DNA from 3 places in the Pantoea sp. NSTU24 genome. Region 1 is predicted to be linked to each of the others. Evidence: predicted binding sites of a transcription regulator. Region 1 holds the regulator's gene; each other region holds the start of a gene.
What was found. The regulator ArgR, encoded in region 1, controls arginine synthesis, uptake and breakdown. The targets are predictions, from matches to a motif close to ANTGAATAAAAATACANT.
Positions count from the first base shown of each region.

Region 2: the regulator ArgR is predicted to act here: its motif matches at 3,524-3,541, upstream of argF (ornithine carbamoyltransferase).
Region 3: the regulator ArgR is predicted to act here: its motif matches at 5,916-5,933, upstream of argC (N-acetyl-gamma-glutamyl-phosphate reductase).

Region 1 covers NZ_JBKIWZ010000001.1:2,800,141-2,810,633, reverse strand. The annotation lists gene yhcN (peroxide/acid stress response protein YhcN) at 1-124, opposite strand, end outside; gene ACLHDD_RS13370 (YdgH/BhsA/McbA-like domain containing protein) at 217-480, opposite strand; gene yhcN (peroxide/acid stress response protein YhcN) at 574-837, opposite strand; gene argR (transcriptional regulator ArgR) at 1,305-1,775, opposite strand; gene mdh (malate dehydrogenase) at 2,204-3,142, shown strand; gene mscM (miniconductance mechanosensitive channel MscM) at 3,189-6,518, opposite strand; gene asd (archaetidylserine decarboxylase) at 6,531-7,430, opposite strand; gene rsgA (small ribosomal subunit biogenesis GTPase RsgA) at 7,601-8,650, opposite strand; gene orn (oligoribonuclease) at 8,752-9,300, shown strand; tRNA gene ACLHDD_RS13330 (tRNA-Gly) at 9,455-9,530, shown strand; tRNA gene ACLHDD_RS13325 (tRNA-Gly) at 9,552-9,627, shown strand; tRNA gene ACLHDD_RS13320 (tRNA-Gly) at 9,655-9,730, shown strand; gene queG (tRNA epoxyqueuosine(34) reductase QueG) at 10,081-10,493, opposite strand, start outside.
Region 2 covers NZ_JBKIWZ010000001.1:3,715,335-3,725,827, reverse strand. The annotation lists gene ACLHDD_RS17660 (hypothetical protein) at 1-629, shown strand, start outside; gene ACLHDD_RS17655 (DNA methyltransferase) at 650-2,248, opposite strand; partial or broken gene miaE (tRNA isopentenyl-2-thiomethyl-A-37 hydroxylase MiaE) at 2,789-2,926, opposite strand; gene rraB (ribonuclease E inhibitor RraB) at 2,981-3,403, opposite strand; gene argF (ornithine carbamoyltransferase) at 3,564-4,571, shown strand; gene pyrB (aspartate carbamoyltransferase) at 4,879-5,814, shown strand; gene pyrI (aspartate carbamoyltransferase regulatory subunit) at 5,826-6,290, shown strand; gene ridA (2-iminobutanoate/2-iminopropanoate deaminase) at 6,363-6,749, shown strand; gene lplT (lysophospholipid transporter LplT) at 6,800-7,990, opposite strand; gene aas (bifunctional acyl-ACP--phospholipid O-acyltransferase/long-chain-fatty-acid--ACP ligase) at 7,987-10,137, opposite strand.
Region 3 covers NZ_JBKIWZ010000001.1:3,107,401-3,117,893, forward strand. The annotation lists gene oxyR (DNA-binding transcriptional regulator OxyR) at 1-333, opposite strand, end outside; gene ACLHDD_RS14845 (glutathione peroxidase) at 458-1,192, shown strand; gene argH (argininosuccinate lyase) at 1,311-2,684, opposite strand; gene ACLHDD_RS14855 (argininosuccinate synthase) at 2,775-3,992, opposite strand; gene argB (acetylglutamate kinase) at 4,017-4,793, opposite strand; gene argC (N-acetyl-gamma-glutamyl-phosphate reductase) at 4,808-5,812, opposite strand; gene argE (acetylornithine deacetylase) at 5,980-7,128, shown strand; gene ppc (phosphoenolpyruvate carboxylase) at 7,482-10,133, shown strand; gene metF (methylenetetrahydrofolate reductase) at 10,215-10,493, opposite strand, start outside.

The sequences.
Region 1 (10,493 bases):
TGGTTACAGTTCCCGCAGGCTGCAGACTTTGTGTCTGGTCGCCGGTTACCAGCTGAGCGGCAGAAGCGCCGAACGCCATAACGGAAAGCAGGCTGACTGTCGCGATGGTTGTTTTGATATTCATGTTCATCTCCTCAATAGGGTCAACAACCTGCGGTTAATCGTAAAGGCGGGTCGTCGATATTTTTAACGCCGTTCTGGCGTCATCATAGTCGGTTATTTATAGAGTTCAGCGGTGATATGCCAGGTGTTATCCTGGTTGTTTTCGATGATGCGATAGTGGCCAGCACCCTGGGCATCCGCTTTCTCTGACAGCACCTGACGTACGTGCGTCTGGTCGCCATTGCGGCCGCTGATGCTGATGGTCTGGTTCATCGACTGCAACCCCTGAGCTTCCTGATTGGTCACCAGGCTGGCAGCGCCAGCACCCATTGAAATCAGGGAAAGGCCAAGGGTGGCGATAGCTAATTTCATTTTCATGATTCACTCTCCTGCAATATCTGTTTCTGTCTCTGCTCTCCGGTGCGGCTGTGCGCATCTGACAGAGAGCGGCAGGCTAAACCAGGCTGCGTTTTAGTTATAAAGCGCGGCGGTGGCGTGATAGTTGCCGTTGTTATAAGCCTCGATCACACGATAGGCTTTTGCGCCCTGCTGATCGGCTTTGTCACTCAGCTGCTGACGGATATCCATCGGTGAACCCGCGACGCCGCTGACGCTGATGGTGCCTGCGGGCTGAAGATTCTGCGCCTGAGCAGCATCAATAGATTCTGCTGCTACAGCACCAAATGAAAGCGCAGAAAGGATGCTCAGGGTGGCGATAGTAGTTTTAACGTTCATAGATATTTCCTCGTCTTCTGTTTTTATCTTTCTGGTTTGTGTGATTTGGATCACGAAAAGAAGTATAGAACTAATAACGAGAGAAATTAATACCCCGCTAATAATGTTTTCTTGTGATACTTTATCGTTATGGCTACTTTTAATAACTCAACGTTATAAAAAACGTTTAAAAAATAGCCTTTATGCTGCTTTTAATTGCAAAAACAGTGATATAAATCACTTTAACTTTTAGTGCGAAATGCAGTGGAGTTTCAGGCTGGGGTTTGATCTGGATCCGGGCGATGGCGCCGTATTAATGATGTAGAGCAGCGTAAAATAGCGCAGAAAGTGAAGAAGAGGACGATTATCGCTTAGCGGCACAATGGCTGATGTGGACGCCTGCGCGCGGACGGGCGGTTATCTGAAGAGCCATTGTCAGGCGAAAGACGCTGACGGCCCGGTCTGTACCGGAAGCCGTCAGTCTGCCCTCAAAGCTCCTGCTCAAACAGGTTGAGAATGGCGCTGTGCAGTTGCTTAACGGTGAAGTCGCGCGCACGGGTAATGAAAATTGTATCATCACCGGCAATGGTTCCCAGAATCCCTTCTGATTTACCCAGTGAATCCAGCAGGCGGGCTATCAGCTGTGCGGCGCCCGGGCTGGTATGGATCACCACCAGCGCATCGTTGTAATCGATATCCAGTACCAGGTTTTTCAGTGGGCTGGTGGTGGTTGGTACGCCCAGTTCTGCCGGCAGGCAATAAACCATCTCCATTTTAGCATTGCGCGTACGCACGGCACCAAACTTAGTCAGCATGCGAGAGACTTTGGACTGATTGATATTTTCAAAGCCTTCATCCTGCAGCGCCTGAACAATTTCGCCCTGGGAACTGAATTTTTCTTCTTTTAATAAGGCTTTGAAAGCCTTAATCAGATCGTCTTGTTTCGATGGGTTTCGCATAGGTTACCAGTGTAGAGAGAAAATAACCGCGCACCCGCCCGCGGCAGAGTGGTGATTATGCATTTAAATGAATTTTTATGCAATCGTTCAATGGGTAAGCAAAGGTCAGGCGGCTGGCGGGCGGCGATAATAGCAAATAAATTCGCTCAGACCAAAACCCCCGTCACAGCCGCAAAAAGCGAAGGTTGCAAAGTTGTTATATTATTGGTGGTGTAGTAACGGAAAATGCACGCAGCCGTTCTCTGTCTGACGACGGCAAAGTTGTCGGTCATTCAGGCGTCATGATAAGTAACTTTTGAATCCGGAGATTAAGTGCAAAAGCACGTAGAATTAACAGCGGATAATTATCATTGCCTGAGCAGTTGATTAAGGTCTGACACAGATAGAATTTCGGCCCATCTCTGCCCCACCTTAATAAGGAGTTAAGAATGAAAGTTGCCGTTCTCGGTGCCGCTGGCGGCATAGGCCAGGCGCTCGCACTTCTGCTCAAAACCCAGCTTCCTGCAGGTTCAGAACTCTCACTGTATGACATCGCGCCGGTTACACCTGGCGTTGCCGTTGACCTCAGTCATATTCCGACTGCCGTGTCTGTTCAGGGATTCAGCGGTGAAGATGCCACACCGGCCTTACGGGGCGCGGATGTGGTTCTTATCTCCGCTGGCGTTGCCCGTAAGCCCGGTATGGATCGCGCAGATCTGTTCAATGTGAATGCCGGTATCGTTCGTAACCTGATTGACCAGGTGGCAACGACTGCGCCTGAGGCGTTAATTGGCATCATTACCAATCCGGTCAATACCACAGTAGCCATTGCAGCAGAAGTACTGAAAAAGCACGGCGTGTATGACAAAAATCGTCTGTTCGGTGTCACAACGCTGGACATCATCCGCGCTAACACCTTTGTTGCGGCGCTGAAGGGCAAGCAACCTGATCAGGTTGAAGTCCCGGTCATTGGCGGTCATTCTGGCGTAACGATTCTGCCGCTGTTATCCCAGGTTAATGGCGTCAGCTTTAGCGATCAGGAGGTTGCCGATTTAACCAGGCGAATTCAGAACGCAGGAACTGAAGTAGTGGAAGCCAAAGCGGGTGGCGGATCGGCGACGTTGTCGATGGGCCAGGCTGCGGCACGTTTTGGTCTGTCTCTGGTACGTGCGCTGAAAGGTGAGCCAGATGTAGTGGAGTGTGCTTATGTGGAAGGGGATGGCGAACATGCACGCTTCTTCTCACAGCCGCTGCTACTGGGGAAAAAGGGTATTGCAGAGCGCAGGCCGATTGGCACGCTTAGCGCGTATGAACAGCAGGCGCTCTCCGGCATGCTGGAGACGCTGAAGAAAGATATTGCTCAGGGTGAAGCGTTCGTTAAGCAGTAACGCATCGTACAGAATGAAAACGCCCGACTCAGCCGGGCGTTTTGCCTTACAGACCGCCAGATTTATAGGCGCGGGCAGCTGGCGTACCGTTGCTGGCAGGCAGCTTCTTACCCAGGGTTTCCATCCGCATCTGGAAAGGCGGGAACGGCATTTCAATACCGTGCTGATCGAATCCACTCAGAATCAGCTGATGCAGCTCATGGCGCAGCGGCATCCGATGCCCCATTTCTGCGGCATGCACGCGCAGCTCAAACAGCTGAATACCCTGCTGCAGATCCACGAGAAAGGCTTCCGGTTGTGGCGTATCCAGCACATAGCTACAGCGTTCAGCCGCCTGTATCAGAATGGTGGTAACCTGCTCGCTGCTGACTTTGGCTGGGGCCGGAATAGTCAGTACCACACGCGTGACAGAATCGGACAGCGACCAGTTAATAAACTGCTCGGTGATAAAAGCTTTATTCGGCACGATAATCTCTTTGCGGTCCCAGTCGGTAATGGTAGTCGCGCGGGTATTAATCCGGGTGATACTGCCGGTCAGGTCCCGAATCGTCACGGTATCGCCGATGCGGATCGGCTTTTCAAACAGGATGATCAGACCAGAGATAAAGTTGGCAAAAATCTCCTGCAGACCAAACCCCAGTCCTACACCAAGCGCCGCAACCAGCCACTGCAGCTTTGACCACTCAATCCCGATCATCGAGAACCCGATCAGACCGCCAACCAGCAGCAACAGGTATTTGGTCAGGGTAGTGATGGCATAGCCTGTGCCGGGTGTCAGATTAAGATGCTGCAGCAGCGCCAGTTCGAGGAGCGCAGGCATATTGCGCACCAGCTGGGTGGTGATAATAAACACCAGAATGGCGATGAGCACCGCGCCAAGGGTGATCGGCTGAATCGACTCCACCCCCTGTACAGAAGTACTGACATCCCATAGCTGAATATTCTCCAGGAAGCCGAAGGCGGAGTGGATTTCCGACCAGAGCACAATGACAGAAACCAGGGCGATTAGCGTCAGGATAGAACGCACCAACCGCAATGACTGGGCGCTGATCGCATCCAGATCGATGACCGGCTCTTCGATTTCGATCGCGTCTGTGTTCTGAGTGCCTTGCTCTTTCTCTTCTTCGCTGCGGGCCCGGTTGGCTAGCATGTCGGCACGACGCTGTCGGGCCCGGTCAAAGCCCAGCCGGCGCCGCTGAATCAGCATCCAGCGACGGATGATGTAATAGATGACCAGCAGCAGGAACCAGATGGCGACAGAGGTTTCAAGACGCGCCAGCAGTGCCTGCGCGGTCGCCAGATACCCCACGGCAGAGGCAAGCGCTGCCATCAGCGGCATAGCGATCATCAGATTCCACAACATCCGATTCACGATGTTCTCGCCATTCCCCTCTTTATCGAGATAGAGCGGAATGCCGGAACGCTTCAGGCTTACCGTGACAATACTGATTGCGCCACAGATCAGAATGAAGCAGAGACGGCCCAGAGACGCGGAGAACTGGCGATCTTCCAGATTACCTAAAGCAATGAGTAACATGATCAGCGGCACAATCAGGCCGATGCTCAGCGAGTAGTAGCGCATGGCGCGCGCCACCCGGTTCTGCGGCCAGCGGAAATGGACAATAAACAGGCCGTTAGGGCGGGCAAAGGCGGCGCTGATCATAAAGACCCACAGCAGGGGCAGTGTGGCGGTAATGCCATCACCAATCGCCACGGCGATAGGGTAGGGCCAGGCGTTCTGCAGGCCATAACCCAGCGCCCCCCACAACACCGGCAGCGGCAGCGCCACCAGAATCGACCAGAACACCGTCCTGATGGTCAGGCGGAAGCGATCCTGTGTGACCTTCCCCACTTTGCTGGCGGAGCGCGCAAGAAACGCATTAAAGTGACGGCGTGAACTGATGCTGAAGCCGACCAGCAGCAGGGCGCCAATAATGGGCAGCACTGAATGGCGGCTGGTAAACATCATTGCCATCGCTTTGCCAAGCTGACCCAGGGTATCCAGCGACAGCAGGCGGGAAAGATCTTTCGCCAGATCCAGCGGATAACTCAGGCTAATCGGGCTGACATCGGCGGTCCAGAACAGGTAGCGGTGGGTCGCATCTTTGACCTCAGTTAGCGCATCCTGCAGCTGGGTATTACCGACTTTCAGTTTGGTGATCTCCAGGATCAGCGTATCGCAGCCGGAAATCAGGGAGTTAAGCAGCTCACGCTGGGTGCGGAGCTGAGCATCAAGAATACGTTTCTGATCGGCCGTGTAGGCCTGGCCATCAGCCTGGTGTCCTTTGCGCAGAGCCTCCTGGCGTTCCAGCAGATCTTCGTAATAGAGACGCTGCACGCGAAGCTGCGCCATCTCATTGTCAATCTGCTGAGATTTTGGCATTTCCGGCAGACGCGCGACCTGGGCCCGCAGCGCCTCCCCCAGCAGATTCGAGGCACCCAGCCACTGTGATTGTTCGCGCAGGGTAGAGAGCGCCTGACGGACCTGAATAATCTGGTTAGTGGCAAGACGCTGCTGCGACGCCACCAGATCCATGCGCTGCGCCTGCTGATTCAGAGCACCAGAGAGTTCGCGGTTGACCCGGAACTGATCGCTGATCGCTGGCGGCAGATCGCCACTGTTTTCGGCCAGCTGTTCGGTGCGCGCCAGCGCCACTTCCGCCTCACGCTGCCGTTGATCGTTAAGCTGATTGCGCAGCGCCTGCAGATAGTTATCCAGCTGAGTTGCTTTTCGCTGATGGGCTTCCGCCCGCATCCGCGCCAGCTCCTGGCGGTTATTGGCCGAGAGCTGCGCGAGTTCAAGTTCATCGACGCGTGCTTTATCGGCGGCGTTTTCTGCCTGGCGGGCCGCCAGTTGCAGCTGACCCTGAGGCGACGTACTGCTGACACCCTGTAACCGGCGTTCACTTTCCGTCATCGCCCGGCGGGCGTCAGTCTGCTGCTGGGGCAGCTGAGATAAGGAGTCACTGATTTCCCGCGCCCGATCCTGCTCCTGCCGCGCCTGCCGGCCCTCTTCCAGCAACTGACTGCTGACCTGCAGGATCTCCTGATCCAGCTCGGCGCTGCTCATGTTGCTGCGTACCGTTTTCCCGCTGTCGCTCAGTGCCGCAATCTGCTGGCGCAGCTCACGCGCCAGACGCGGAAAGTCATCAATAACCTGCTGGTATTGCGCGGCGCGCTCCAGAGATTCATCGCGTTCAGAGAGAAAATTCAGGGCAGCTTCGATCGTCTGGATCTGCTCCGCCTGCGTCGGGGAGCTTTTCGCTGATTTGATCTCTTCCAGCTGCTGTTTCAGCTGGCTGGCGTCAGGAAGGCTGGCCGCAGAGGCCGGGCTGCTGAGCCAGAGGCTCAGCAGCAGGAGGAGAATGGGGCGCACAGGACTCTCACTTTAGTCTGTGGTGACGTCAGATATGTCTGTGGCAACCGGCAGCGCAATCGCCAGCGGCTGGCCGAGACGGGTTTTGCTTTCCGCTTCCAGACTTTCCGCCAGTTTGACGCGGCCCGGCGCAAACAGGTTGATCACGGTTGAGCCGAGTTTAAAACGGCCCATCTCCTGACCTTTCAGCAGGACGACCGCGCCTTCATCTTCGGCTGCCGGATAGTGCCAGCGTTTAATCACCCCTTCACGCGGTGGTGTGATGGTACCCGCCCAAACGGTTTCGATGCTGCCAACGATGGTGGCACCCACCAGGATCTGCACCATCGGGCCAATATCGGTTTCAAAGTAACAGATCACGCGCTCATTGCGGGCAAACAGGTTCGGAATATTACGTGCGGTCAGCGGATTAACCGAGTAGAGATCGCCAGGCACATAGATCATCTCACGCAGAATGCCGTTGCACGGCATGTGGACACGGTGATAATCACGCGGGGCCAGATAGGTAGTGACAAACTCACCCTCCACAAAGCGGGCGGCCATGCGCTCATCGCCCGCCAGCAGCGCTTCCAGAGAGTAGTGATGACCTTTCGCCTGGAAAATCTGATCGCCATTAATATGACCGAGCTGGCTGATCGCGCCATCAGCGGGCAGGGCGATCAGGCTGGCGTCGGCATCGACCGGACGTGCGTCATCTTTGAGCGGACGCACGAAAAAGTCATTGAAGGTGCGGTAGCTGGCCGTGTCAGGCTTGCGTGCTTCCGCCATGTCAACCTTGTAAAACCAGACAAAGATGTCAATGACCAGTTTGGTCAACCAACCACCGCGGCGACTGGCGCCCCAACCGGCAAGTTCAGTCAGCCATTTCTTCGGGAGAATATGATTCAAGCCGAGTTTTAAACGATCAAACACCTTAGCCTCCTGGCTATTTATGACGTTACAAAAAAAGGGGGCGGATTGTAGCAGTGCCCCGTTCAGATCGCGACTATATACGATTTCCGGCACGCTGCACGTTCCTTGTGCACGACTGGAATACATTTCGCAAAATTCAGCGGCGAATGGCTGAGAGGCGGTTATACCGGTTAACTCTCACCGTCAGGGAAATTTTTACGCGTTTTTACCTGCGCCATGCTCTCCAGGATACGGTGGTAGTTATCGAAACGGGAACGGTTAATTTTTCCCTCATCGACCGCTTCACGAATAGCACAGCCCGGATCGCTGCCGTGCTTACAGTCGCGGAATTTACACGCACCCAGAAATGCACGGAATTCGACAAACCCACGGGTAACCTGTTCCGGCTCCAGATGCCATAAGCCGAACTCACGTACGCCCGGAGAGTCAATCACATCACCGCCGTGCGGGAAGTGATAGAGCCGTGAGGCCGTGGTAGTGTGCTGGCCTAGTCCTGAGCCATCGGAAACGTCGTTTGTCAGGATAGCGGACTGCTCATCCTTGTCGAAGCCGAGCAGGGCATTCAGCAGGCTCGATTTTCCCACACCTGACTGACCGGCAAAGATACTGATACGGTCAGTTAACGCCGCTTCCAGATCGGCCAGACCCTTTTTCGCCCGGCTGGAAACCATCACCACGCGATAGCCAATCTGGCGATAGATATCCATCTGCTGATTAACGCGAAGACGCGCCTCATCATCCAGCAGATCGGTTTTGTTCAGGACCAGCAGCGGCTCAATCTCCAGCGTTTCGCTGGCCACCAGGTAACGATCGATAATATTCAGTGACAGCTCCGGCAGGATGGCGGAGACGATAATAATCTGATCGATATTCGCTGCCATCGGCTTCACGCCGTCGTAAAAATCGGGACGGGTCAGGACGCTGGTGCGCTCATGCACCGCTTCGACGATACCCTTGCCGCCGCTGGTTGCCGGACGCCACAGTACCCGATCGCCCGTGACCAGCGAACGGATAGTCCGGCGGATGTTGCAGCGGTGGGTGACGCCTGCGCTATCCTCAACGTCAGCGTGCATGCCAAAACGGCTGACAACGACCCCATCTGCAGCTTCACCAAACAGGTTGTCATCCGCTTCCGGACGCTCTCTGCGCTGGTTGAGACGGCGATCGTGGTTTGCGCTTACGCGGCGTTGTTGGCCCTTTGACAGTTTATTTTTACTCACTCACCCTCACAGCGTTAGCCAGATTTCGCCCGGCTGGGCAAAACGTCTATGATACACCTTATTCATTGTGAATGACGACTATAGCAACCGCAGGAAACAGCATGGCTACTGGAAATGAACAGAATCTGATCTGGATTGATCTTGAGATGACCGGGCTTGATCCGACCCACGATCGCATTATTGAGATTGCGACCCTGGTGACTGACGCCAACCTGAACATTCTGGCGGAAGGGCCGGTCATAGCCGTTCATCAGTCGGATGAACAGCTTGCGCTGATGGATGAGTGGAATGTCCGGACCCACACCAATAGCGGTCTGGTGGCGCGGGTCAAAGAAAGTAAAATCGACGATCGCGCAGCGGAGCTGGCGACCATTGAATTTCTTAAACAGTGGGTGCCGGCCAATACCTCGCCAATCTGTGGCAACAGCATCGGGCAGGATCGCCGCTTCCTGTTTAAATATATGCCCGAGCTGGAAGCGTACTTCCACTATCGCTACCTGGATGTCAGTACGCTGAAAGAGCTGGCCCGTCGCTGGAAACCGGCGATTCTGCCAGGCTTCAAAAAAGGCGGCACACACCAGGCACTGGATGATATCCGTGAGTCCGTAGCGGAGCTGGCTTACTATCGCGAACACTTTTTGCAGCTTTAACCGGCAAGGGGTGCGCATGAAATCGCCACATTGACGATTTAATCGGCAAACGCGCAGAAAGCGAAAAATTTTGCTTTCAGACGCTTGCAGCAGAAACGATTTCTCGTATAATGCGCACCCCGTACCGGTGAAGAATTTTGTAACGGTACAGGGCGCGGGAATAGCTCAGTTGGTAGAGCACGACCTTGCCAAGGTCGGGGTCGCGAGTTCGAGTCTCGTTTCCCGCTCCAGATTTAAGCAGTACCCTCTTTGCGGGAATAGCTCAGTTGGTAGAGCACGACCTTGCCAAGGTCGGGGTCGCGAGTTCGAGTCTCGTTTCCCGCTCCAGTTTTATATAGCAGTGCCCTTCTTTATGCGGGAATAGCTCAGTTGGTAGAGCACGACCTTGCCAAGGTCGGGGTCGCGAGTTCGAGTCTCGTTTCCCGCTCCAGATTTAACATCCTCTCTGTTTCAGTCAATTTGTCCGGCTGGTTTGCGTCGGAGAGTATTGATAGTTTGCTGAAGGTTATCCACAGCGCGACACCCCATTCTTAGCGCCCATTAGCGCGATCTGTAAAATGTTTCTGAACAGACTTATCCACAGCTTTATGTTTTAAACGAAGCGCTAGTCTCATTATCAAATAAACACAAATTTTTTATAAAGCATTGATATATATGCTTTTGATAATATTTCAATTTGTTATTTAACAGCAAATTCAGCGTTGTTGCAGTTGAATGACAACAGATTTTTATTTTTATTCACAGCGTGTGGAAAACGCTTATCTTTGCCGGGCTGGTTAATCACGCATCACGCGGTAACCCTTTTTCAACGACACGTACCAGCCGTTTCTGCTGGGCTGGCTGCACATCGATAACGAGCTGTTCGCGTTTCTGCTGCTGCTGCGCAATTGCCCACTGAATATGTTCATCCAGCAGCTCACTCTCGCCGAGACGCCCTTCCAGCACCGGCAGGATATCGGCCGACCAGGGCGCATTACCCAGCGCGACGGCGACATTGCGTAGCCAGCGTAAATGACCAATCCGACGAATGGCCGAACCTTCGGTGATACGCAGAAACTTCGCTTCATCCCATTGAAACAGCGCGATCAGCTCCGGCGCATGCAGCGCGGCGCGTGGCGAAAAGTCGCTTTCGTCACTGAGCTGACCATAGCGATTCCACGGACAGATGAGCTGACAGTCATCACAGCCATAAA
Region 2 (10,493 bases), 920 kb from region 1:
CACTCCGTAAGATAAAATACGTAGATTTTATGGTAAAAATTGATGACAAAATCATTCCTTTTGATCTGAAAATCACTCATATATCGGATGACTTTTTTGACTTATTTACAAAAGGAATTACAGAAACCTCTGATGGTGACGACTCATTCGCAATCGGTGAAAACCCCTCAGAAATAGAGGAAATAAAAAACCATTACAAAAAATATAAGAAATCATATAGCCTACCAAACTTTGGAGGACTTAAAAAAGATGAACTCATTGAAATATTAATGGAAAGATCGCCCGATGTTAGCAAGGATTTCATCAACGATTTCTTTAAAAAAAGACGGGATTTAGTTAATAAATTATCTGGACATTTAAAAAAAATTGAATGGTGGAATTACAAATTCCAGGGTGAGCGTCTTTTCAAAAATAATAATAGATTTTTTGTGTTTTTGGCTTATAAGGATTCACTCGAAGATGCAAGGCCACTGAAAGGTAATTTAGAAGAAATTTCCAAACGTGTTACTGAAAAATTAAATGATATCTCCAGTGGCAATTTAAATGAAATAAAATACTATTATACTAAAGACAAAGGGCTTGAAGGCGCCTATATAGTCAATTCGGTATCGGTGCTGGTAACAGATTAATGCGAAAAATGACAGTGGCTTTACGCCGCTGTCATTTTTGATGCCCACAATCCATGTTCAGAAATAGCAAAATTATCTAAAAGTATTGACATAAAATTAACATTGTGGAAAAGAATGTGATTACTAAAGATATGGACGAGAAGATGTACAAAAATTTCATTAGTTGTTGCGGGCCGCTTTTCTAAAAGCTCCTGTGTTTTCCACTTTACTAATTTTATCGTTTCATCAAAACCTAACTCAGTAAGAGTCGGCCTTTTTTTGGTTTTTTGAAACGTAATTAAAATATCGCCTTTGATAGTCATTTTTCTGTTCAACTGACGCGGTGAAAACGTTTTTTGTGTCAAGAGCTTTAGCTCATGCAAAGTGAAACCAGCCTCAAGACAAGCACGGGTTACAGCATACCATTCACCACCTGATATAGAGTGAAATGTAATGCTGAAATATTTTTCAGGGTTAAGAACCCGATATATTTCTTTTATGCACTTATTAATATCATCGGTAAATTCTTCGATTCTCTTATTTCTTACTTTAGCGTCAGTCACAACAACTTCATTACTGTAATCAACTTCCTTTTGCAGCCAGGTGTTCCATATTACACTTTGTTCAAAATAAGGGACGGAGTCTCCGTATGGCGGATCTGTAAATATATAATCGATTGAATTATCCTGAAACGGTAGTTTTTTTGTATCACTTTGAGTAATCAAATAACCACGAGTAGTATTTTTAAATTTTTTTGTATCAGCAACTTTTCCTAAATCTGTTATACAGCTTACATGGTTATTTTTTTGGTAAAAATCAAGCTTACCAGCTATCGCCTTTGCAACTCTGTTTTTAAAGTAGTGGAATACATTGTTTTCAAGATAAGTATTGCCAATATAGAACCCCGTCATCCAGGCTCCCGGAGCCATAGGCCCACGTGAATTTATTGGCGGTACAAGTTTAGAGCAGTTAGCTAAATTAGAGGTAAAAACAAGCATCGCAAAGTCACGGACTAATTTGTTCTCAATACTATTTATTCTATCGAATAATGAAATGTGGCAAATCAGCGTTCTCTTAGTGAATAATGAATCAGTTGTCATATTATCTAACGCGCTAATCCGGCCATTCCGGATGAGTTCTGTACACGGATGAGGTGGCATCACAATATTATCTTCTGACTCTTTTAGTTTTAAGACCTCACTCTTTTCGAGTTTGTACTCAATCGCCGCTTTTGAACAAGTGCAACTAACTTTGTTCATTAGCGGTGAATCGTCTTTTCCTCTAAGCGTAGCTATAACATCAGCTTTTTTCCCACATGATGGGCAAATCCCAGTGAACCATTGCTCATTTAAATAATTTAGATCTTTAATTATTTCATTAATTTCATTTTTGAATTTATCAATATCGATGTTTTTTTCAAGCAATTGCTCTTGTATAAAGACTGACGCAGGGTTCAGATCATTACCTATAGCATTACGTCCATTTATGTATGCTTCGCACACAAAAACACCATAACCAGCAAAGGGATCAAAAACTAAATCACCTTTATTTGAGTATTTTTCGATTAAATGTAGCAAATCACCTGAAGGTTTTTTTCCCCAATATTTATGCATCTCATAACGTGCAAATTTTTGCTTCATTAAGTACCTCGTAAGGAATTTTATTATTATCAGGTATACTGCAGATAGATCTGTTAGCTAACACTACCGTATACGTTAAACGAATACAAGGCATGATGCAGAATTCCAATCTTATTTTGTAACCTGCTGTTATTTTCGGATCAATTCTTTATGCCTTAAGGTTAAAGAGGGGGCTCATTCAGAGAGCAATGGCTAAAATTTTGAAATAACTCAGGCCACTGGTCAAGAATAGAAGACGGCCATGCTGTACCTAATCTAAATAAAATAATTACAAACTGTCTATGTCTGGATTTTGAACTCGTTTTTGTTATACAACTATATTCTGATTTAGCCTTCGGCTGGCGCAAAATGGCATTATTATTGATACAACAGCTAATATAGCGGATTGCAATGATACTAAAATCTTGGTCAGGGAAATCATCTGCGTTCTTATAATTTAACGAAAATTTAAAGCGTCATTAACCAGCCTTAGTTTTAAAGCATTATTCAAAGAATAAATTATTCCGGAATACTATTATCTGCGTTAAATACTCCCATCGTTGCTTTCAGCTCGCAGACCAGATGGTCGGTTAACAGCAGGGTCAGATTTTCCGGCTTGCGTGCCTCACCAATCCAGGCCTGGGGCGTGCGGCAGTGCAGAAACTGATAAATCGGTTCAAGTAAAGGTGCGTAGTTCATGATGTCAAAGGGCGTGGCGAGGGTGACAGGCGGAGAGCTCTCCGCCCCGGCTACTTAGTGGCGAACACCATTATCGTCTTCATCTTCAATGGCGTCGTCTTCGTCATCTTCATCTTCGGCGTCGGGATCTTCGAAATAGGTGCCCCAGCCGTCGTAATCAACGTTGTACTTACCGATGAGATTCACCAGCTGCTCAACCTGCGCATCGATCAGCTCCGGATTCAGCGCGGATTCACTGATGATGTCGACGCACATCACCGTGGTGCCATCTTCCAGCTCCAGCTCTTCCGGTTCGGTCACTTCATAACCCAGCTTGAACGCGTCAACAGCGGCTTTTTCCAGTGAGTCAAAGTTATTGCAGGAGAGATGGTGCTCGATGGTATAGAGCGCATCAGGATCGCTGCCATCCTCCAGCAGCTCTTCGATGATCTGCCGTGTCTCTTCCTGCTGCTCTTCCAGTAATGCTTCATATGCCATAACGATGTCCTCTCTGAGTTCGGCAATAAACAATTATTTTCCCACACTGCCTGTCGCGCCACTACACAAAACCGAAAGTTTATTCGTCCCAGACTTGAAAATGAATATTCATACGGTTAGATTGAATTTTAATTCACTTTAATGCTTACCGGAGCGTTGTATGAGTCAGTTGTATCAGCGTCATTTTCTCAGACTTCTGGATTTTACCCCCGCCGAAATCGATTACCTGCTCTCCCTTTCCGCTGAATTAAAAAAGGCGAAAAAAAGCGCCAGCGAAGTGCAGTATCTGAAAGGCAAAAACATCGCGCTCATCTTCGAAAAAGACTCGACCCGTACCCGATGCTCTTTCGAAGTTGCCGCTTACGATCAGGGTGCAAACGTCACTTATCTCGGCCCGAGTGGCAGTCAGATCGGCCATAAAGAGTCAATGCGCGACACCGCGCGCGTGCTGGGCCGCATGTACGATGGCATTCAGTATCGCGGTTACGGTCAGGAGCTGGTGGAGACGCTGGCAGAACATGCCGGTGTGCCGGTGTGGAACGGCCTGACTACCGAGTTTCATCCGACCCAGTTGCTGGCCGACCTGCTGACGATGCAGGAACATCTGCCAGATAAAAAACTCAGCGAGATGACGCTGGTCTATGTCGGTGATGCGCGCAACAACATGGGCAACACCATGCTGGAAGCCGCCGCCCAGGTCGGTCTGGATCTGCGTCTGGTGGCGCCGAAGAGCTGCTGGCCGGAGGACGAACTGGTCGCGCAGTGCCGCGAAGTGGCACAGCAGACTGGCGGAAAGATTACCCTCACCGAGGATATTGCCAGTGGTGTGAAAGATGCGGATTTCATCTACACCGATGTTTGGGTGTCGATGGGCGAAGCCAAAGCGGTCTGGGCCGAGCGTATTGCCCTGCTGCGTGACTATCAGGTCAACCGGGCGATGCTGGATCTGACCGGCAACCCGCAGGTGAAATTCCTGCACTGCCTGCCCGCTTTCCATGACGATCAGACCACGCTGGGCCAGCAGATGGCGGAACAGTACAATCTGCCCAACGGCATGGAAGTCAGCGATGAGGTCTTTGAGTCGCCGCACAGCATCGTTTTCGATCAGGCCGAGAACCGTATGCACACCATCAAAGCGGTTATGGTGGCGACGCTGGGCCAGCGCTGAGAGGCCGCGGCCACCGGACGCGGTTCTCATCCGACAGCGTCCGCCGCAGTTGCCCTGTTTCGCTGCCGGGCGCGCACCGGCGGCCGGCCCGCAAACGTTTTCCTCTTGCTGCTCTGCGGCGAACGGGTATAATGCGGCCCAATTTGCCGGAGGAAACATGCGACAGCACAGCGGACAATTTGATGCTCAATCACGCCTGACCGCAGGCGGTGCTGCTGTTTCTTTCGGTCATCGACCCGATCTTAAAAAAGCCCCTTAAGCAGGGGCTTTTTTTTGCCCGCAATCCGGCCGCGCAGAGGAGAAAGCTATGGCTAACCCGCTATATCGCAAGCACATTATTTCAATCAACGACCTCAGTCGCGAAGAGCTGGAACTGACGCTGCAGACCGCGGCACAGCTTAAAGCCAACCCGCAGCCGGAACTGCTGAAGCACAAGGTCATCGCCAGCTGCTTCTTTGAGGCGTCAACCCGAACGCGCCTGTCGTTTGAAACCGCGATCCATCGTCTGGGCGCGTCAGCGGTCGGCTTTGCTGACGGCAGCAATACCTCGCTGGGCAAGAAGGGAGAAACCCTGGCCGACACCATTTCAGTTATCAGCACCTATGTTGATGCGATTGTGATGCGTCATCCGCAGGAAGGCGCGGCCCGGCTGGCGACCGAGTTCTCCAATGGCATCCCGATCCTCAACGCGGGTGATGGGGCAAACCAGCATCCGACCCAGACGCTGCTGGACCTCTTCACCATTCAGGAAACCCAGGGTCGTCTGAATCAGCTGAATGTGGCGATGGTCGGTGACCTGAAGTATGGCCGCACCGTCCACTCGCTGACCCAGGCGCTGGCGAAGTTTGAAGGCAACCGCTTCTACTTTATTGCGCCCGATGCGCTGGCGATGCCCGCCTACATCACCGATATGCTGGATGAGAAGCAGATCCCCTGGTCACGACACGACAGCTTCGAGGCGGTGATGCCGCAGCTCGATATTCTCTACATGACACGGGTCCAGAAAGAGCGGCTCGACCCGTCCGAGTATGCCAACGTCAAAGCGCAGTTCATTCTGCGCGCGGCCGATCTCGGTACAGCGCGCGACAACATGAAAGTGCTGCACCCGCTGCCGCGTATCGATGAAATCACTACCGATGTCGACAAGACCCCGTACGCCTGGTATTTCCAGCAGGCGGGTAACGGCATCTATGCGCGCCAGGCTCTGCTGGCACTGGTTTTAAACAGCGAACTCGCCCTGTAAGGAGAAACCTCATGACACAGGACAACAAATTGCAGGTCGAAGCGATTAAACGCGGCACGGTTATCGACCATATTCCGGCGCAGATTGGCTTTAAACTGCTCTCTCTGTTTCGGCTGACCGAAACCGACCAGCGCATTACCATCGGCCTGAACCTGCCATCCGGTGAGATGGGCCGCAAGGATCTGATCAAGATTGAGAACACCTTTCTCACTGACGATCAGGTGAATCAGCTGGCGGTCTATGCGCCTCACGCTACGGTCAACCGCATCGATGACTACGAAGTGGTGGCCAAGATCGCCCCGACGCTGCCGGACCACGTTGAGCGGGTACTGACCTGCCCTAACAGCAACTGCATCAGCCGCAGCGAGCCGGTCTTCTCCAGCTTTGCCGTCAAGCAGCGCGCCGATGATGTGCACCTGAAGTGCAAATATTGCGAGAAAGAGTTCGCCCGCCATGTGGTGCTGGGTCACTGGTAATCGCTCTGCCCGACCTTATAATGGGCCTGAGCGGCGGCATCGCCGCCTGACGACATAATCAAAGGAGCCAGGATGTCTCGTGAAATCAGTACTGAAAAAGCCCCTGCCGCTATCGGTCCCTATGTTCAGGGCGTCGATCTGGGCAGCATGATCATGACCTCAGGTCAGATCCCGGTAGATCCGGCGACCGGCCAGGTAGCCGATGACATCGCCGCCCAGGCGCGCCAGTCGCTGGAAAACGTGAAGGCGATTGTAGAAGCGGCGGGTCTGAAGGTGGGCGATATCGTGAAGACCACGGTGTTCGTCAAAGATTTAAATGACTTTGCTACGGTCAATGCGACCTATGAAGCGTTTTTCACCGAACATCAGGCTCACTTCCCGGCGCGTTCCTGCGTCGAAGTGGCGCGTCTGCCAAAAGATGTGAAGATCGAAATCGAAGCGATTGCCATCCGTCGCTAAGATTGTACGCCGCCGCCTGCTGTGAACGCTGGCAGGCGGCGGCGCCGTGTTTACCGCTTAGCCGGTCGCCACAGCCACAGCAGCGCTATCGCCAGCGCAAACAGCACACCGAAGCCGATGCCCGTCGCCACCGCAGGCGCCCCCGCTCTGATCGCCAGCGTATAGAGTCCCAGCATGATCAGCATGGCGCTGTTCTCACCCAGATTCTGCACCGCAATGGCATTACCGGAGCCGACGCTCTCTTTGCCGCGTGCCTGCAGCAGCGCATTCAGCGGCACCACAAAGAATCCGCCCAGCGCGCCAGTCAGCATCAGGATCAGATAAGCATTCAGCAGCGAGTGCTGCAGCGAGAAGACCACAACCATGACGCCAATCAGCACCCCGGCTGGCATACAGCGACGCACGGTTTCCAGCGTCACCAGCTTCGCCGCCGCCGCCGCACCAATCACAATCCCGACCGCCACCATCGCATTCAGGGTTGTTGGCGTTGTGTTGTCATTGATGCCCAGCGCCACCGGCACCCAGAGCACCAGCAGAAAACGCAGCGTCACGCCTGCGCCCCAGAACAGGCTGGTCCCCAGCAGCGAGAAGCGCGTCTCTGCACCCCGCCACAGCAGCATAACGGCACCCGAGAAGCGGCGCACCATCATGCCCGGCTGCCAGCTCTGACCAGGACGTGCCGCCGCAAGCTTCGGGATAAACAGGTTGGCAATGACAGCAATGCCGTAGGTCAGCGCACAGATCCCCAGCGCCGCCAGAATATGCCAGTCGGCCAGCATCCCGCCCGCCACTGAGCCGAGCAGGATGGCGGCGATGGTTGACGCCTCCATCAGCCCGTTGGCTTTCACCAGTTTGTCGCCGTGCGTGATCTCCCCCAGGATGCCATATTTGGCCGGTGAGTAGGCCGCCGCCCCCGCGCCCACCAGGGTATAGCCGACGAAGGGATTGAAGCCGAAGCAGATCACCAGCGCACCCAGCAGCTTCAGGCTGTTGGCGAGCATCATCACCCGCCCTTTTGCCATACTGTCCGCCACCTGGCCGACAAACGGCGCCAGCAGAATGTAGGCGGCGACAAACAGCATCTGCAATACCGGCTGGCTCCAGTCGGGATAGAACTGGCTTTTCAGCACCGCCAGGGTGGCAAACAGCAGCGCGTTGTCGCCAAAGGCGGAAAAGAACTGGGCGATAATCACGGCGATCATACCGCGCGACATCAGCGGCGCATGACGATCCAGACTCATCCTTTCTCCTCTTCTGCCATTTTCTTCAGCGTTACATAATCGGGTTTGCCGCTGCCGAGCACCGGCAGCTGTTTCACCACCCGGATATCGCGTGGCAACGCCAGCTCCGGCGCGCCCAGTTCGCGGGCCGCTTTCTGCAGGCTGTCGCGCGCCAGCTCAGCATCAGTAGTAAACAGCACCAGTGCCTCGCCGCGCTGGCCATCCGGACGCAGCGAGGCGGCATGCTGCCTGTCTGGCGACGCTTTCAGGGCGATCTGTTCAACAATCTCCAGCGACACCATCTCCCCGGCGATCTTGGCAAAGCGTTTAGCCCGCCCCTGAATCTGGCAGAAACCGCCCTCGTCAAAGCTGACGATATCGCCGGTGTCATACCAGCCCGCTTCCATATTGCCTTCGCCATCGTCAGCGACCGGCGTTTCCAGCACGCCCGGATTTTCAACCCGCAGATAGCCCTTCATCACGTTCGGGCCGCGCAGTTGCAGCCGTCCGCCCTGCTCAATGCCGGGCACCGACATCAGTCGGGAATCCATGCCCGGCAGAATCCGTCCCACGGTCTGCGCCTTTGTGGCCATCGGCACGTTGATCGCTACCACGGGCGCGCACTCGGTGACGCCGTAGCCTTCAAGGATGCGGATACCATACTTCTCCATGTAAGTCTGGCGGGTCTGCTCCTGCAGTTTCTCCGCCCCCGCAACCACGTAGCGCAGACGGGCAAAATCATAAGGCGCGGCAAAGCGTGCATAGTTACCCAGGAAGGTAGAGGTGCCAAACAGCACGGTACAGTTACGGTCATAGACCAGCTCCGGCACGATGCGATAATGCAGCGGGCTGGGATAGAGGAAGACCTGCGCACCGGTCATCAGCGGCGTGAACAGCCCGACCGTCAGGCCAAACGCATGGAACAGCGGCAGCGCCGACATAAAACGGTCACGCGGGGTGAAGTCTGCCACCGTGCGAATTTGCTCGACGTTGGCCAGCAGGCTTTTATGCGAGTGCACCACCCCTTTGGGATTGCCTTCCGAGCCGGAGGTGAAGAGTACCATGGCCGCATCTTCCGGCTGCTGAGGCAGCTGCGCACGACGCGGCATCAGCAGATGAGCGAGGATCCACAGCTTGTCCCGGCCGGTAACGGTCTCTTTCAGATCTTCCAGATAGATCCACTGCACCTCGCCTAGTCCCTGCGGCAGGTGCCACAGGTTGCCCTTCTCAAGAAACTGGCGCGAGGTGAAGACCGTCTTGATCTGCGCGGCGGTCAGCGCCGCCCGCATGCCGTTAACGCCCGCAGTGTAATTGAGCATCGCCGGTACACGCCCGCGCAGCGTGGCACCGAAAATCGCGGCTGCCGTGACGGTGGTATTGGGCAACAGCAGCCCCACGACTTCACGCGGCTGGCTGTAGCGTTCCAGAATACGGCCCACGCCCAGTGACTTCTTCAGCAGGCCGTTATAGCTGTCGGGTGTGAAATTCACATCTTCGATGCAGGGCTTAAACGCGCCATAACGTGTTCGCGCCGCCAGAAACGCCTCAAACAGGGTTTCACGCGGACGCACCGCCATGCGCGCTTCCATCATTATATGGTGCAGGTGCTCACCGGCCAGCACGCGCCGATCGCGCGCCCGTTTCGCCTCCGGCATCGGAATGCGGGTGGCGGGCAGAATGCTCAGGGTGATACGCGGGAACAGACGACGTTTAAACACGCCCGCCAGACGACCAAACGGCGTGAACTCTGCGCCTTCAATGCGCACCGGCACCACACTGGCACCGGAACGCGCGGCGACAAAACCTGCGCCGCTGTAAATCTTCATCAGCGATCCGGTAACCGTAATCCGTCCTTCCGGGAAAATCACCACCGGACGGCCACTGTCAATCAGCCGGACCAGTTGCTTCAGCGCCATCGGGCGGGTTGGATCCAGCGGGACAAAGTCGATAAAAGGTTTCACCAGACGCATAAACCAGCCTTCGCTGATGGTCGTATAGATGGCGAAGACCGGTTTGATCGGCAAAAATAGCGCCAGCAATATGCCGTCGAGAAACGACACATGGTTCGGCGTGATCAATACCTTCTGTTTATTCAGTTCGGTGACATCGCCACGCAGTTCGACCCGCCACAACAGGCGAAATATCAGGCGCAAAAGTGTGAAAACCATGCCGGCTCCTTAGCATCATGAAAATAGCTCCTCACGATGCAGGATTTAACACGGTTCGACAACAGAATTATCGGCGATCAGAGGCCTCCTCAGGGGGCCTGCCCGTCAGCGCAATCGGGGGCCCTCCCCCCGCAGCAAATGCTCTCCAGCACCGGCCATCGCGACGAGGCGGGAATTCAAAACCTGAAGAGACAGGATGACGTAATGGCAGTAAAAGTGCAGCGGGGATGTGATCCCAGCGCGACAAAGGTATGGCGTTCAGCCTGCTGACAGGCAAAAAAAACCCACGCTTCTGCGTGGGTTGGTGTAATAACAGGGTTCTCACTGCCGAAGCGGTGTTGTTTTCACACCCATCA
Region 3 (10,493 bases), 310 kb from region 1:
CGGGATAATCTGGGGCAGCAGGTAGGGCGCGGTCGTCGGGATCAGACCGATATGCAGCGGGCCGGACATCGCCTCGCCTTGCTGACTGGCCATCTCTTTCAGCACTTTCACTTCCCGTAGCACCGTGCGCGCCTGATCCACCAGCAGCAGACCCGCCTGAGTGAACAGCACCTTACGACTGGTGCGCTCCAGCAGCATCACGCCCAGCTCATCTTCCAGTTTACGGATCTGCCCGCTTAGCGTGGGCTGACTGACATGACAGGCATCCGCAGCACGACGAAAGTGACGGTGTTCAGCAAGCGAAACCAGATATTCAAGATCACGGATATTCATTATTACCCTCCAGACCACGATAGCCCGTGGCGATAGATAGAATAGCAATGAACGATTGGCCCTATCAAGAGTGGTTGGGAATAATGCGCGCATCAAATGGAACGTAGTTGATCAGGAGTCGTAAATGTTTGCAGGTCAGGAAGGTAAAGCTGTCCCATCAGTGACTTTTCACACACGCCAGGGCGACCGCTGGGTCGATGTCACCACCGACGCGCTGTTTAAAGATAAAACGGTTATCGTGTTCTCACTGCCGGGGGCGTTTACACCCACCTGCTCATCCACCCATCTGCCGCGTTACAACGAATTAGCGGGACAGTTTACCCGCCTGGGCGTGGACAGCATCCTCTGCGTTTCAGTGAATGACACCTTTGTGATGAACGCCTGGAAAGCGGAACAGCGCGCCGACAACATCACCTTTATTCCTGATGGCAACGGTGAGTTTACCCGCGGAATGGAGATGCTGGTGGAAAAAGCCGACCTCGGCTTTGGCCCCCGCTCATGGCGCTACTCCATGCTGGTGCGTAACGGTGTGGTAGAGAAAATGTTTGTGGAGCCGAATCAGCCTGGCGACCCGTTCGAAGTGTCTGATGCGGACACCATGCTGCGCTACCTGGATCCGGCCTGTAAAGCTCAGGAGTCCGTTGCTATTTTTACCAAACCTGGCTGCGCCTTCTGCATTCAGGCAAAACAGATGCTGGTCGATCAGGGAATTCAGTACGAAGAGATTGTGCTGGGCCAGGATGCGACAACGGTCAGTCTGCGTGCCGTAACCGGTCGCGCAACAGTGCCGCAAATCTTCATCGGTGGTCGTCACATTGGCGGGAGTGAGGATCTGCAGCAATACTTGCTGTCAGCGTAAAAAATCTGAGGGTCAGCCGGGAGAGCTGGCGCTCTGATGATGTGCCTATAAAAAAAGTAGTCGTTCTGAAGCTAGAGGTTGGCGGGCATCTGACATGCCCGCTTTTTTTATCTGCAGATTACGCCAGACGCTGTTTTGCGTCATCGATAGCACGCGCGACCTGCTGCGGAGAGACACCGCCCTGGGCGTTACGCTTATCCAGACAGGATTGCAGCGCCAGGATCGGATAGACATCCTCACCAATCACTGCGCTGTAGTGCTGCAGCGTCGCCAGCGGCAGTGCTTCCAGCGCCACACCCTCACCAATGGCGGCCACAACCACTTCGCCGACAATATGGTGCGCTTCACGGAACGGCACGCCTTTGGCAACCAGATAGTCCGCCAGCTCGGTAGAGTTTGCGTAACCCTGTTCGGCGGCTTCCTGGCAGCGCGGACGTTTAACCTGCAGGCCATCCAGCACCAGTACCGACATGTGCAGACAGTCGAGCCAGGTATCGAGCGCGTCGAACAGGCCCTCTTTGTCTTCCTGCATATCCTTGTTGTACGCCAGCGGCAGGCCTTTCAGCGTCATCATCATCCCGGTCAGAGCGCCCTGCACACGGCCGCACTTGCCGCGAATCAGCTCCAGCGCATCCGGATTTTTCTTCTGCGGCATCAGTGAGGAGCCGGAGGTCACTTTGTCTGACAGCTCAATAAAGCCCGCTTCGCCGGTATTGAAGAAAATCATATCTTCGGCAAAGCGCGACAGATGCACCATGCCGATCGCGGCATCGGAGAGCAGCTCCAGCACGTGGTCCCGGTCTGAAACGGTGTCCAGACTGTTGCGCGTGGCAGAAGCAAAGCCCAGCCAGCCTGCCAGCTGCTGACGGTCGATCTCGTAAGCGGTACCGGCCAGTGCGCCACAGCCCAGCGGGCTGACATCCAGCCGCTTCAGCGTATCCTGCAGACGGCTCTCATCGCGCGCCAGCATTTCAACATAGGCGAGACACCAGTGCGCAAAGGTCACCGGCTGAGCACGCTGCAGGTGGGTGTAGCCCGGCATTACGGCATCCTGATTGGCTTCCGCCGTCACCACCAGCGCCTGCTGCAGATCGCGTGTCGCACCCAGCAGCGCCTCAATCTGCATCTTGCACCAGAGCTTCAGATCGGTGGCAACCTGATCGTTACGGCTACGGCCGGTGTGCAGTTTTTTGCCCAGTGCGCCGACCTTGTCGATCAGCTGCCCTTCCACCCAGCTGTGAATATCTTCGGCATCGCTCTGCAGGATCTGCTCAGGATTTTCACGCACATCCTGCAGTAACGTATTCAGGGCTGCTTCCAGCTGCTGCTGCTCATCCTGAGTCAGGACATTCACCGTCACCAGCGCTTTGGACCAGGCAACAGAGCCAATGATGTCCTGCTCTGCCAGGCGGTAATCGAAGCGCAGCGAGTCGTTGAACTGTTTGAAACGTTGATCCGCTGCCTGAGTAAACCGTCCACCCCAAAGTGCCATGTGAAAACTCCTCTGAATCGTTAAACAAGAGGCGGCATAAATGCCGCCCCTGAAGTGAAACTGTGAGGCGGGGCGTATCCCGCCCGATAATTACTTCTTCTGCTCGTTCAGGGCACGGATGCGCGACGAGAGTGAGAACAGACGGATGAAGCCGCCTGCATGACGGTGATCGTAAACTTCGTCTTCGCCGAAGGTCGCGAACTCTTCTGAATAGAGGCTGTTTGCAGAACGCTTCTGCGTCGCGGTTGCATGGCCTTTGAACAGCTGCAGCACCACTTCACCGTTTACCTCTTCCGCCAGCGATTCGGCAGCCGCCTGAATCGACTTACGCAGCGGGGCGAACCAGCGGCCGTCATAGACGACGTAGGACATTTCGTGACCCAGCTGCTCACGCCATTTGAAGCTGTCGCGATCCAGAACCAGCTGCTCTACCGCACGCAGGGCGTTGATCATGATGGTGCCGCCAGGCGTTTCATAGCAGCCGCGCGATTTAATGCCGACCAGACGGTTTTCCACGATATCGATACGGCCCACGCCATGCTTCGCGCCGAGCGCATTGAGTTTTTCCAGGCACTGGAACGGACTCATTTTTTCGCCGTTGACAGCCACAACCCGGCCTTTCTCTACGGTCACGGTCACCTCTTCAGGCTGATCGGGTGCCTCCAGCGGATCGACCGTCCAGACCCAGCAATCTTTGTTCGGTGCATTCGCCGGGCTTTCCAGCACGCCGCCTTCGGTGGAGATATGCCACGCGTTTTCGTCACGGCTGTAGATTTTTTCCAGCGATGCAGTCGTCGGGATGTTGCGCTCTTTCAGGTAGTCCAGCAGGGCTTCACGTGAACGCAGGTTCCACTCACGCCACGGTGCCACCACTTTCAGCTGCGGAGCCAGCGCGGTGTAGGTGGTTTCAAAACGCACCTGGTCATTCCCTTTACCGGTTGCGCCGTGGCACAGTGCATCGGCACCCACTTTCAGCGCCAGCTCAACCTGCGCTTTCGCGATAATAGGACGCGCCATTGAGGTACCCAGCAGGTAGGTGCCTTCGTACAGGGCACCGGTCTGCAGCACTGGATAGACATAGTCGCTGATGAACTCTTCACGCAGGTCAACGACGTGGCACTCCGAGGCGCCGGACTGCAGGGCTTTCTTCTCTACACCTTCCAGATCGCTGCGCTCCTGACCGATATCCGCGACAAAAGCGACCACTTCACAGCCACCGTAGTTCTCTTTCAGCCATGGAATGATGGCTGACGTATCCAGACCGCCGGAGTAAGCCAGAACGATTTTTTTGATGTTTTGCGTTTGCATTTCGTAATCCTTGAATCAGAGTCGTTAAGCGAGAATCCGGGTGCCAATCGACACGCCGTTAAACAGGTCAGGCAGCCGCTCGGCGTGACGCCAGCTGGCAATATCCACCGGGCGGCCCAGGGTACGTGCCGCATCCAGCGCAGCGTGCACCTTCACAATCATGCCATCGGTGATAATGCCCTGGGTAATCAGCTGTTCAGCTTTATCGGCCGTCATCTCTTCAATGCGCTGGCCTTTACCGTCGAGAATACCACTGACGTCAGACAACAGTACCAAATCTGCGCCCAGCGTCGAGGCGAGTGCGGTCGCGGCCTGGTCGGCATTGACGTTCATCAGTTCACCACTGTCTGTAATACCGATTGAGCTGACTACGGGCAGATAACCGGCCGCCAGCAGGGTGTTCAGCAGGGCCGGATCGCCCGGCATCGCGTGGCCGACATGACCAAGCTCTTCGTCAAACGGCGTGACATTGACGATACCCGAATCACCCAGGCAGAGGCCAACCGCGTTGATGCCTGATTTTTTGGCCCAGGCCAGCAGCGTTTTGTTGGCGGTTCCTGCCAGCGCACCGGTAATAATGTCGATCTGGTCGGCAGGCGTCACGCGCAGGCCGTTTTTCTTCATCACCGGCAGCGCCAGCTTTTTCATCAGTTCGTCCACCAGGCAACCGCCGCCGTGGACGATGATCAGCGGACGCTGGTGCGCGCTGCGCCAGGTCAGCAGCGCGTCAAACAGGCGAGCCAGCGCTTCTTCGCTGTCTAACAGCACACCGCCCAGCTTGATAATCAATGGATTGGTCATGGTTTAGTTATCCGTTAAATCAGTGACTGCGTTTCAGGGAAGCCGAACCGGATGTTCAGGCACTGTACCGCCTGCGATGCCGCGCCTTTCAGCAGATTGTCTTCGGCGGCCACCACAATCAGATGCTCGCCCTGCATCTCAAAACCGATATCGCAGAAGGGCTGGCCCACCACGGCTTTCAGCGCCGGTACGCCCTGCTCATAGAGCCGCACCAGCGGTTTATCATCATAGGCGCGATGGAAAACAGCGGCGACATCGTCACGGCTGACGCCCGCTTTCAGACGGCAGGTAATGGTCGCCAGAATACCGCGCGGGAAGCTCCCCAGATGCGGCGTGAAGATCACAGGTGTGCCGAGGTGTGCAACAATTTCCGGATGATGACGATGATTGAACAGACCGTAAGGCTGCAGGCTGACCTCGCAGAAGCTGGTGCCGACATTGGCTTTACGTCCGGCGCCGCTCACGCCGCTGGTGGCGTTGATAACCGGCCACTGCGCATCGTTTAACAGCCCGGCTTCCACCAGCGGCTTCAGCGCCAGCTGAGCGGCGGTCGGGTAGCAGCCAGGCACGGCCACCAGCTGCGCCTGCTGAATCTTCGCGTGCTGATATTCCGCCAGACCGTAAACGGCCTTATCCAGCCACTCGCTATGCTGATGGGTGAAGCCATAGAAGCGGGTGTAGAAATCAGCGTCGTTGACGCGGAACGCGCCCGACAGGTCAAAGACCACACAACCAGCCTTGAGAAATTCCGGGGCCAGATCGTGGCTGACTTCATGGGCGGTCGCCAGGAATACCACATCCACTTTGTCAGCCCACTCCGCCGCGCTGCCGAGCGGCTGCAGTGGAAGATCCACCACGCCCTTCAGCTGCGGATGAAGGTCGGACAGGCGCTTACCGGCATCAGGGCTTTGCGCGGAAACCGCCAAAGCGGTTATGTTGATATGTGGATGACGATTCAGGAAGGTGGCAAGCTCAACACCAGCGTAACCACTGGCACCAACGATCAGCGTATTCAACATCAGGCTGTAACCCTTTTTACAGTCGCACGTTCCGGGTCGCGGCCTTGCCCCGTTACCCACCCTGTCATCTGCAGCGATTTAAGGTTCCCTTGCAGAGGACGTTAATGTATTTTTATTCACTATTACTGCATGAATATGGATACATCCTAACCCAAGGACCGCCAACAGTGAAGACAAAATTACCGCCTTTTATTGAACTGTACAGCCAGTTAATTGCCACACCGTCGATCAGCGCAACCGATGCCGCACTGGATCAGAGTAATGAAACTTTAATCAATTTGCTGGCAGGCTGGTTCCGCGACCTGAGCTTCAGCGTTGAAGTGCAGCCGGTGCCGGGAACGCGCAATAAATTTAACATGCTGGCGCGCACCGGTAGCGGCGCGGGCGGCCTGCTGCTGGCCGGTCATACTGACACTGTGCCCTTTGATGATGGCCGCTGGACACGCGATCCCTTTACCCTGACCGAACACGACAACAAGCTCTATGGTCTGGGCACCGCCGATATGAAAGGGTTTTTCGCCTTTATTCTCGATACGCTGCGCGATGTGGATGTCAGTACCCTCAGTAAGCCGCTCTACATCCTCGCCACGGCGGATGAAGAAACGACAATGGCCGGGGCCAAATATTTTTCTGAATCGACGCAGCTGCGCCCTGACTGCGCCATCATTGGCGAGCCGACCTCACTTAAGCCGGTTCGCGCGCACAAAGGCCATCTGTCGAACGTGATCCGTATCGAAGGCAAATCGGGCCACTCCAGCGACCCGGCCCGGGGCGTTAATGCCATCGAGCTGATGCATGAGTCGATCACCCACCTGATGCAGCTCCGCACAACGCTGCAGGAGCGCTATCACCATGATGGCTTTGCGATTCCCTACCCCACCATGAATTTCGGTCATATTCATGGCGGGGATGCGGCGAACCGTATCTGCGCCTGCTGTGAGCTGCACATGGATATTCGTCCGCTACCGGGTCTGTCGCTGGGCGATCTCGATGGACTGCTGAATGAGGCGCTGGCCCCGGTCAGCGCCCGCTGGCCAGGTCGCGTTACCGTGGCCGAGCTGCATCCACCGATTCCGGGGTATGAGTGTCCGGCAAATCATGAGCTGGTCAGTGTGGTCGAGAAACTGCTGGGTACCCCTACCGAAATCGTCAACTACTGCACCGAAGCGCCATTTATTCAGCAACTCTGTCCAACGCTGGTACTGGGGCCAGGTTCAATCAATCAGGCGCATCAGCCAGATGAGTTTATCGATACGGCATTTATTAAGCCGACACGGGCGCTTATCAGTCAGGTTGTACAGCATTTTTGTCGCTGATTGACATCAGATGGGGCATTTCACTGCAATAACAGCAAAATGCCCCTTCATTCTGCGGGATTTAACAATAAGTATAACTTATCCCGCTTCACGCCCGATAAATACTAATGATTCCCGTTATTTAGCCGCGACTTCGTCCCACTTTATCTCATTTGACGAATGCAACATTACGTGGCTAGATGAAAGACGATGTTATGCCCACCGGGTGATTATCCAGAACGTTTCAGAAAGCGGACAGGCGGCAACGGTGGTGGTTCCTCCTCAGCATACCGGGAGCACCACGTTGCTGATTTTCGGCTGCCTGAAAGGTCGGGTGTAGAAGTTTTTCAAGACGATAAGGGTGTCAGGGTCCAATGAACGAACAATATTCCGCAATGCGAAGTAATGTCAGTATGCTCGGCAAACTGCTCGGGGATACGATTAAGGATGCACTGGGCGAGAACATCCTCGACCAGGTGGAAACCATCCGTAAGCTCTCCAAGTCATCCCGCGCAGGCAATGACACTCATCGTAAAGAACTGCTCAATACGCTGCAGAACCTTTCCAACGAAGAGCTTCTGCCAGTGGCGCGCGCGTTCAGCCAGTTCCTTAATCTGACCAACGTGGCCGAGCAGTATCAGACTATCTCGCAGAGTGGCGAGGGTGAAAACCATCCTGAACTGCTGAAAAAGACCTTTGATACCCTGAAGCAGCAGAAAGATATTCGCGAAAGCGACATCCTGGCGGCGATTGAGTCGCTGTCACTGGAGCTGGTGCTGACTGCCCACCCGACCGAAATCACCCGCCGTACGCTGATCCATAAGCTGGTTGAGGTCAACAGCTGCCTGAAACAGCTCGACCATAGCGACGTCTCCGACTACGAACGTAATCAGATTATGCGCCGTCTGCGCCAGCTGGTTGCCCAGGCATGGCACACCGATGAGATCCGGAAATATCGTCCTACCCCGATCGACGAAGCGAAATGGGGCTTTGCCGTAGTGGAAAACAGTCTGTGGGAAGGCGTCCCCGCCTTCCTGCGTGAGCTGAACGAGCAGGTCGAAGAGGCCTTCGACATTAAGCTGCCGGTCGATTTCGTGCCGGTGCAGTTCACCTCATGGATGGGCGGTGACCGCGACGGTAACCCGAATGTTACGGCGTCAATTACCCGTCACGTCATGCAACTGAGCCGCTGGAAAGCCACTGACCTGTTCCTGCGCGACATCGGCGTCCTGATCTCTGAGCTGTCGATGTCAGAGTGCAGCGACGAGATCCGCGAGCTCAGCGGCGATCCGGAAGCACTGGAACCCTATCGTGTGATCCTGAAACGCCTGCGCAGCCAGCTGATGAGCACCCAGTCGTTCCTGGAGCATCGCCTGAAAGGGGAACGTCTGCCGCGTCCGGCCGATCTGCTGGTCTCCAACAACCAGCTGTGGGATCCGCTGTTCGCCATCTATCAGTCCCTGCAGAAGTGCGGCATGGGCATCATCGCCAACGGCCAGCTGCTTGATACGCTGCGCCGCGTGAAATGTTTCGGCGTGCCGCTGGTGCGTATCGATCTGCGCCAGGAGAGCACCCGTCACACCGAAGCGATTGCGGAAGCGACCCGCTATCTGGGCCTGGGCGACTACGAGAGCTGGTCCGAAGCGGACAAGCAGGCCTTCCTGATCCGCGAACTGAACTCCAAACGGCCACTGCTGCCCCGCAACTGGGAACCCAGCGATGAGACACGCGAAGTGCTGGAAACCTGTCGCGTTGCGGCCGAAGCGCCACAGGGCTCTATCGCCGCCTACGTGATTTCGATGGCGAAAACCCCGTCTGACGTGCTGGCCGTTCATCTGCTGCTGAAAGAAGCCGGTATCGGCTATGCGATGCCGGTGGCCCCGCTTTTCGAAACGCTGGATGACCTGAACAACGCGAACGATGTCATGAGCCAGCTGCTGAGCATCGACTGGTATCGCGGCTTTATTCAGGGCAAACAGATGGTGATGATTGGTTACTCTGACTCGGCGAAAGACGCCGGTGTCATGGCTGCCAGCTGGGCCCAGTATCAGGCGCAGGATGCCCTGATCAAAACCTGCGAGAAAGCCGGGATCTCCCTGACCCTGTTCCACGGACGCGGCGGCAGCATTGGCCGTGGCGGTGCACCTGCGCATGCGGCACTGCTGTCGCAACCGCCGGGCAGCCTGCGTGGCGGTCTGCGCGTGACCGAACAGGGCGAGATGATCCGCTTTAAATATGGTTTGCCTGAAGTGACCATCGCCAGCCTGTCGCTCTACACCGGTGCGATTCTGGAAGCGAACCTGATGCCGCCGCCCGAGCCAAAACGCGAATGGCGTGACATCATGAATCAGCTCTCGGCTGACTCCTGTGCGATGTATCGCGGTTACGTGCGTGAAAATGCTGACTTCGTACCCTATTTCCGTTCGGCTACGCCGGAACAGGAACTGGGCAAACTGCCGCTGGGCTCGCGTCCGGCCAAACGCCGGCCAACCGGTGGCGTGGAGTCGCTGCGTGCTATTCCATGGATCTTTGCCTGGACGCAGAACCGCCTGATGCTGCCCGCGTGGCTGGGTGCCGGTGCGGCCCTGCAGCAGGCGATGGCGGCAGGCCATCAGGATCAGCTGGAAGCGATGTGCCGCGACTGGCCTTTCTTCTCTACCCGTCTGGGAATGCTGGAGATGGTCTTCTCGAAAGCGGACCTGTGGCTGGCGGAATACTATGACCAGCGCCTGGTCGATAAATCACTCTGGCCGCTGGGCAAACAGCTGCGTGACCAGCTTGATGCGGATATTAAAGCGGTGCTGACCATCGCCAACGACTCACATCTGATGGCTGACCAGCCGTGGATTGCCGAGTCGATCGCGCTGCGTAACGTCTATACCGATCCGCTTAACGTCCTGCAGGCAGAACTGCTGCACCGTTCACGTGCCCAGGAAGCGCGGGGCGAAGAGCCGGATGCCCGCGTGGAGCAGGCACTGATGGTCACCATCGCCGGTGTAGCCGCCGGGATGCGTAACACCGGTTAACCCGGCGCTGACAGAGGTCGGCGACGTGTGATAAAAAAGTCGGGCCATGCCCGACTTTTTTATTGTCTGCGGGCAGGGCGATTACGCTGCGGCAGCGGCAGGCCGGACGCCCAGGGTGTGGCAGATGGCGTAACTCATTTCGGCCCGGTTCAGCGTGTAGAAGTGAAAATCTTTTACCCCTTCGCGCGACAGAATTTTCACCATATCCATGGCGATATTGGCCCCCACCATTTTGCGCGTTTCCGGATCATTATCCAGCCCGGCAAACATTGCATGCATCCAGCCCGGTACACGCACATTGGTCAGTGTGGCAAAGCGTTGCAGCTGCCGGAAATTGGAAACCGGCAGGATGCCTGGCAC